DNA from 3 places in the Arthrobacter sp. RCC_34 genome. Region 1 is predicted to be linked to each of the others. Evidence: predicted binding sites of a transcription regulator. Region 1 holds the regulator's gene; each other region holds the start of a gene.
What was found. Region 1 encodes HrcA, which represses chaperone genes, less so after heat shock. Its sites were predicted from a motif close to TTNGCACTCGNNNNNNNCGAGTGCNAA; they were not measured.

Region 1 (2,264 bases):
CGGCTGGCAGCAGCTGCCGTCGCAGGTCTCACACACCACGGCCGTCTCCAGCTCGAGCGTCTTCTCCACGCCGAACACGGCGTCCTTGAGATCGATGCGGACCTCGACCAGGGCGTCCTGGCCGCGCCGCACCCGGGAGGCCGGGCCGCCAGCGGCGCCGCCGCCACCGAAGAAGGTGTCGAAGATGTCCTGGAAGGCGAAGCCGGAACCGGAGTAACCGCCGAAACCGTTGTCGGTGCCGTTCTCGTTGCCCGTGGTGTCGTAGACCCGGCGCTTCTCGGGAACCGAGAGGACCTCGTAGGCGTGCGTCACGGCCTTGAACTGCTCGGCGGCGTCATCCGCGGAGTTCACGTCCGGGTGGAGGGTCCGCGCGAGCTTGCGGTAGGCCTTCTTGATCTCCTCGCCGCTGGCGTCGCGCGGGACTCCGAGGACTTCATAGTGACTGCTCACGTGTGTGTACTTCTCTTCCTCTATTGGGTGACTTGCTGTGGCGTCGGGCGACCGGTGAGGTCACCCCGCCAGAATCCGTGAAAGATAGCGCGCGACGGCGCGCACCGCCGCCATGGAGGACGGGTAGTCCATGCGGGTGGGGCCGAGGACGCCCACCTTCGACGCGGAACCCTTGCCGTAGCCGGTGGCCACCACCGAGGTGCCGGCGAGTTCGTCGAACGGGTTCTCGCGTCCGATGCTGACGGCGACGCCATGCTGATCCTGGTGCATCTCGGTCAGGAGCCGCAGCATGACCACCTGCTCCTCGAGCGCCTCCAGCACCGGCCCGATGCTCAGGGGGAAATCCATGGTGGCGCGCGCCAGATTCGCGGTTCCCGCCAGGACGATCCGCTCCTCCGCGCTCGAGTCGAGGAGCGACAGGAGCGCGGCCGCGAGTGCCGCGGCGGGCTGCTGAAGGCCCGGGGCCACCGTCGCGGTCAGGACGGGGACGGTCTCACGCAGGGCGTCGAGCGGCTGGTTCGCGCAGGCCGCCAGGAACATCGTCCTCAGCACCGCGACATCGGATTCCGCCAGAACCTGTCCCAGATCCACCACCCGCTGGTCCACCGATCCGGTGTCGGTGATCAGCACGAGCAGCACCTGAGAACCTCCGAGCGCCACCACTTCGAGATGCCGCAGGCGGGCCTGGCTGGCCTTGGGGTACTGGACCACGGCCACCTGCCGTGTCAGCTGGGACAGCAGCCGGGCCGACCGTTCCAGCACGTCATCGAGATCGGAGGCACTGTCCAGGAAGGAGTGGATGGCACGGCGCTCCGCGGCGGACAGCGGCTTGACGGAGGCCAGCTGGTCCACGAAGAGCCGGTAGCCCTTGTCCGTCGGAATACGGCCTGCGCTCGTGTGGGGGGCCGCGATGAGCCCCTCCTCCTCCAGCGCCGCCATGTCGTTGCGGATCGTCGCGCTGGACACGCCCAGCTGATGGCGCTCCACCAGCACTTTCGATCCCACCGGCTCCCGGAAGTGGACGTAATCCTCCACGATGGCGCGCAGGACTTCGAGACGACGAGGATCACTCACTCGGCCACCTCCACATGCTCTTGCTCTTCGGCGTTTCTCTTAGCACTCTACCTCTCTAAGTGCTAATTCTAGTATGCCTGCCCCGGACCCGGGACATCGCCAGGCGGAGAACAGCAGGAGGCATCATGTCCATCCATTCCTGGGGACCTCAGGACCTCAGCGCACCCGCCAAGAAGCAGCTGCGCGAGGTGCCGGTGGAGCGGGGCATGGTCCTCGAGGAGGTTCAGACCGGCTGGGTCGGCGCCGTGACGCGCGTGGAGAAGTCGGGCGGGATGCACATCCTCAGTCTGGAGGACCGCCGGGGCAAGGAGCGTTCCTTCCAGCTCGGCTTCGGATTCCTCCTGGACGGCGAAGCGGTCAAGATCGTTCCGCCACGAGCCGCCGCCGCTCAGCAGGGTCCCCGGCGCACCGCGAGCGGCTCGCTCCACGTCGACACCAAAGCCCGCACGGCCCTCGCCAGTCGCATCTGGGTGGAAGGCAAGCACGACGCCGAACTCGTCGAGCGCGTCTGGGGCGACGATCTGCGGGTGGAGGGCATCGTCGTCGAGCCTTTGCACGGCATTGATGACCTGGAAGCGGCCGTCGCGGCCTTCGGCCCCGGTCCCGGCCGCAAGCTGGGCATCCTGGTCGATCACCTGGTGCCCGGCTCGAAGGAGCAGCGGATCGTCGACGCCCTGATGCGCAAGCCGGGTGTCAGTGGGAACGTCCTGGTGGTGGGACATCCGTACGTCGACGTGTGG
Region 2 (2,264 bases), on a different contig from region 1:
CAATCAGGTCATCGACAGCCAGGCCGCTCTGGCGCATGACCCCATGCTCGTCAAGAGATTGCGTAGACTACGTACGTCGCGCCACCGGGCCAGGACTGCTCGTCGCCTGGGCAACGGCGCGTGAACCTGTAGGACCACCTGCCACTCCGTGAGGACGCGCCTCGATGACCAAATACGCCCGGGACGAATTCGATGATGTGCCGGAAGGCACCGAACGCCGCGGGGTGCACCGTGTCGCCAGGGCCTCCGCCGGCGCCGCGCTGCGTCCCCTGCTGGCGTCCGGCGTCGTCGCCCTGCTGATCGGCCTCGTGGCGTACTTCGCCTTCCCCTCCATGGGCGCCCGGGCGGAGGCCAAGGCCTCGCCGTCCGCCTCCTCGAGCGCTTCGGCGAAGCCATCCGCCAAGCCGTCGGCGAAGCCGTCCGCATCGGCCCCGGCTCCTTCTCCGAGCGCGACCGCCCCGTCCGCTCCGCCCACCACCACGGCGGCCGTGGACAAGTCGCGCCCCGTGTCCGTGTACAACGGCACCACGACGGCGGGCCTCGCGGCCGGCTACGGCGCCAAGGTCACCGCCGCCGGCTGGACGCTGGGACCCGTCGGCAACTGGCAGGGCGTGGCCCAGCCGAGTTCGGTGGTCTTCTACAGCTCCGAGGGCCTCAAGGCGTCCGCGACCGAGCTCGCCGGCGCCCTCGGCATCGCCCGGGTGGAGCTGGCTACGAACCTCCAGGACCCGCTCGCCGTGGTGCTGGGTCCCGGCGCGGCCTGACCTCTCCCCGGATCTTTGTCCCGGATATTCGGCGGACCCCGTCTGACCGACGCTGAGTGAACGGTGTCGTCGGACGGCAACTGCACATTCTGATGTTCGGATTGTTCGTTCCACTCTGGCTTCCCGGACGGCGGGGCAGGTCACCCGCCGCTTCCGCCGGACACGCCGGGTCCGCACCCGGTCGCGCCTCATGGGGCGGCGCGGTCCTGAGGTTTCGCCGCTGGCGTGAACGCCTTGCACTCACCAGACGAGAGTGCTAATTATTGAGTTAGCACTCCGGAGTGCCGACTGCTAATGAATCCGTTCCGCGGATGATGGCCGGCCCGCCGGAGAGAAGGCAACCCCGGTCTCAATGAGGCCCGGTGCGCCGGCGTACGGATGCCGGCGGGCCGTGCCGTCCGTCGCGGGCATTGGGCAGCCAGGACCCTTCATCCCTCAACGACAGTCCGGAAACGTACTGACCCGAAAGGACCTTTGCCGTCATGGCCAAGATCATTGCATTTGATGAAGAGGCACGCCGCGGCCTGGAGCGAGGCCTGAACATCCTCGCCGACGCCGTCAAGGTCACCCTGGGCCCGCGTGGTCGCAACGTGGTGCTCGAGAAGAAGTGGGGCGCTCCCACGATCACCAACGATGGTGTGTCCATCGCCAAGGAGATCGAGCTCGAGGATCCCTACGAGAAGATCGGCGCAGAGCTGGTCAAGGAAGTCGCCAAGAAGACTGACGACGTCGCCGGTGACGGCACCACCACCGCTACGGTGCTGGCTCAGGCGCTCGTGAAGGAAGGCCTGCGCAACGTCGCAGCTGGCGCCGACCCGCTGTCCCTCAAGCGCGGCATCGAGAAGGCCGTCGAGGCCGTCACCGAAGAGCTGCTCGCCTCCGCCAAGGAGATCGAGACCAAGGAAGAGATCGCCGCCACCGCGTCCATCTCCGCCGGTGACGCTCAGATCGGTGAACTGATCGCCGAAGCCCTGGACAAGGTGGGCAAGGAAGGCGTCATCACCGTCGAGGAGTCCAACACCTTCGGCCTGGAGCTCGAGCTCACCGAGGGCATGCGCTTCGACAAGGGCTACATCTCCGCGTACTTCGTCACGGACGCAGAGCGCCAGGAGACCGTGCTCGAGGATCCCTACATCCTCATCGTGAACTCCAAGATCAGCTCCGTGAAGGACCTGGTCGCCGTCCTCGAGAAGGTCATGCAGGCCAACAAGCCGCTGCTGATCATCGCCGAGGACGTCGAGGGCGAGGCCCTGGCCACCCTCATCGTCAACAAGCTCAAGGGCACCTTCAAGTCCGTCGCCGTCAAGGCTCCGGGCTTCGGTGACCGCCGCAAGGCTCAGCTGGCCGACATCGCCATCCTCACCGGTGGCAACGTCATCTCCGAGGAGATCGGCCTCAAGCTCGACGCCGCCACCCTGGCCGACCTCGGCCAGGCCCGCAAGGTCGTCGTCACCAAGGACGAGACCACCATCGTCGAGGGTGCCGGCGACGCCGAAGCCA
Region 3 (2,264 bases), 1.0 Mb from region 1:
GGCGGTTGACGATCAGCGTGGACAAGGCCTCGCCGTCGACGTCCTCGGCGATCACGAACAGCGGCTTGTTGGCCTGCAGGGTCTTCTCCAGCAGGGGAAGCAGGTCCTGAAGGCTGGAGATCTTGCCCTGGTTGATCAGGATGAAGGCGTCCTCCAGGACGGCCTCCTGGCGGTCCTGGTCCGTGATGAAGTACGGGGACAGGTAACCCTTGTCGAACTGCATGCCCTCGGTGAGGACCAGCTCGGTCTGGGTGGTGGAGGACTCTTCGATGGTGATGACACCATCCTTGCCGACCTTGCCGAAGGCCTCGGCGAGCAGCTCGCCGATCTCCTCGGACTGCGCGGAGATGGCGGCCACGTTCGCGACGTGGTTGCCCTCCACTTCGCGGGCGTTCTCCAGCAGGCGGTCGGCCACGGCTTCCACCGCGGTCTCGATGCCACGCTTGATCTCGCCCGGGGCTGCGCCGGCGGCCACGTTGCGGAGGCCTTCCTTGACGAGGGCCTGGGCCAGGACGGTGGCGGTGGTGGTGCCATCGCCGGCCACGTCGTTGGTCTTGGTGGCGACCTCCTTGGCGAGCTGAGCGCCAAGGTTCTCGTACGGGTCGTCCAGTTCGACTTCACGGGCGATGGTCACACCATCGTTCGTGATGGTGGGGGCGCCCCACTTCTTGTCCAGCACGACGTTGCGGCCGCGCGGGCCGAGGGTGACCTTGACCGTGTTGGCCAGCTTGTCGATACCGGCCTCGAGCGCGCGGCGTGCGGCGTCGTCGAACGCCAGTTGCTTTGCCATGAGTGTCCTTTCAAGAGCAGATCCCCGCCACCGACGGGGCACCGGCCAGGCCGGGCACCCGGTCACGGTGCGGGGATCTGCGCTACATGAGCTGTAGGGGCGTTACTTGACGATGATCGCCAGGACATCGCGGGAGGACAGCACGAGGTACTCCTCACCGCCGGCCTTGACCTCGGTGCCGCCGTACTTGGAGTACAGCACGACATCGCCCACGGCAACGTCGATCGGAACACGGTTGCCATTGTCGTCCACGCGGCCGGGGCCAACGGCCACGACTTCGCCTTCCTGCGGCTTCTCCTGAGCGGAGTCCGGGATGACCAGGCCGGAAGCGGTGGTCACTTCAGCGGCGAGCTGGCGGATGACAATACGATCCTCAAGAGGCTTGATGGAGACCGACACGATCTCTCCTTTGCATGAGATTTCTGACGTCTTCAGCCGCGGTGCCAACCGTCGTCGCGGTGCCGGCAGCAACCTTGGGCTTAGCACCCGAGGGGTACGAGTGCTAATAGCAACTGTAGGGATGCGTTAGCACTCGGTCAAGGCGAGTGCCAACTATTCGTCATCGGCGGAACACATCCGCCTCGACGTTCGGCGCGGGGCCGGGACGCGGTCAGTCGAGGATGTCCTCGACTCCCAGGTCACCCTGCTCCGGATCCTGCCCCTTCGGGCGGTTGTCGCGGTTCAGATACAGGCCCACGGCGCCCAGCGCGGCGAAGACGGCGGCGAGGATGAGCACCACCCAGGCCCCGGCGCGCACGGGCGAATAGATCTCCCGCAGCCCCTTCGCCTCCTCGGTGGCGTCGGCGATGTTCTTGCCGTCCACGGAGTACACCGCGGCGTTGAACGTGTCGAGGACCCAGAGCACGCCCAAGACGGCGAAGGCCACCAGGAGCACGACCACGCCCACGATCAGCAGCGCCCGGGAATACTCACCGAGCAGGGCCACCAGCACCTTCCGGGAACTCGAGGCGGATGATCTGGGCTGGTGGGCGCTCATGCTTTCAGCCTACCGGGCGCGGCCGGACGCCCGCTCCGCTCGCGGCTCTTTCAACCCGGACCCGCGCACTAGGCTGGAACCATGCCCACCCCCGACGGCCAGATCGCGCCCCTGCTCACGGCCGAGGCCTTCGCCCTGCTGAACTCGATGGAACCCTACTCCGAGAAGGACGCCCTGGCGCAGAATCTCCGCCTCCGCAAAGACGGACACGATCCGGCACTGGTCGCCGCCCTGCTGACCCAGAGCCGGCTCCGGGCGAAGGCGGAGGCGAAGTTCGGGCCGTTCGCCCAGGACATGCTCTTCACTCAGGCCGGCCTGGAGCAAGCCACTCGGCTCAACGTCGCGGCGCTGCACGCCGAACGCTACCGCCGGGCCGGGGTGGCACGCGTGATCGACCTCGGCTGTGGCCTCGGCGCCGATGCGCTGGCCCTGGCCTCTCTCGACCTCGACGTCACCGCCGTGGAGCGGGACGAGGAG

Region 2: the regulator HrcA is predicted to act here: its motif matches at 1,033-1,059, upstream of groL (chaperonin GroEL).
Region 3: the regulator HrcA is predicted to act here: its motif matches at 1,316-1,342, upstream of groES (co-chaperone GroES).

What each region holds. Positions count from the first base shown of each region.
Region 1 covers NZ_JBFUPW010000001.1:1,474,278-1,476,541, forward strand. The annotation lists gene dnaJ (molecular chaperone DnaJ) at 1-450, opposite strand, end outside; gene hrcA (heat-inducible transcriptional repressor HrcA) at 511-1,524, opposite strand; gene AB6732_RS07010 (DUF3097 domain-containing protein) at 1,650-2,264, shown strand, end outside.
Region 2 covers NZ_JBFUPW010000002.1:604,833-607,096, reverse strand. The annotation lists gene AB6732_RS11465 (DUF3263 domain-containing protein) at 1-124, shown strand, start outside; gene AB6732_RS11460 (LytR C-terminal domain-containing protein) at 165-764, shown strand; gene groL (chaperonin GroEL) at 1,247-2,264, shown strand, end outside.
Region 3 covers NZ_JBFUPW010000001.1:446,867-449,130, reverse strand. The annotation lists gene groL (chaperonin GroEL) at 1-790, opposite strand, end outside; gene groES (co-chaperone GroES) at 893-1,189, opposite strand; gene AB6732_RS02105 (hypothetical protein) at 1,401-1,787, opposite strand; gene AB6732_RS02100 (SAM-dependent methyltransferase) at 1,869-2,264, shown strand, end outside.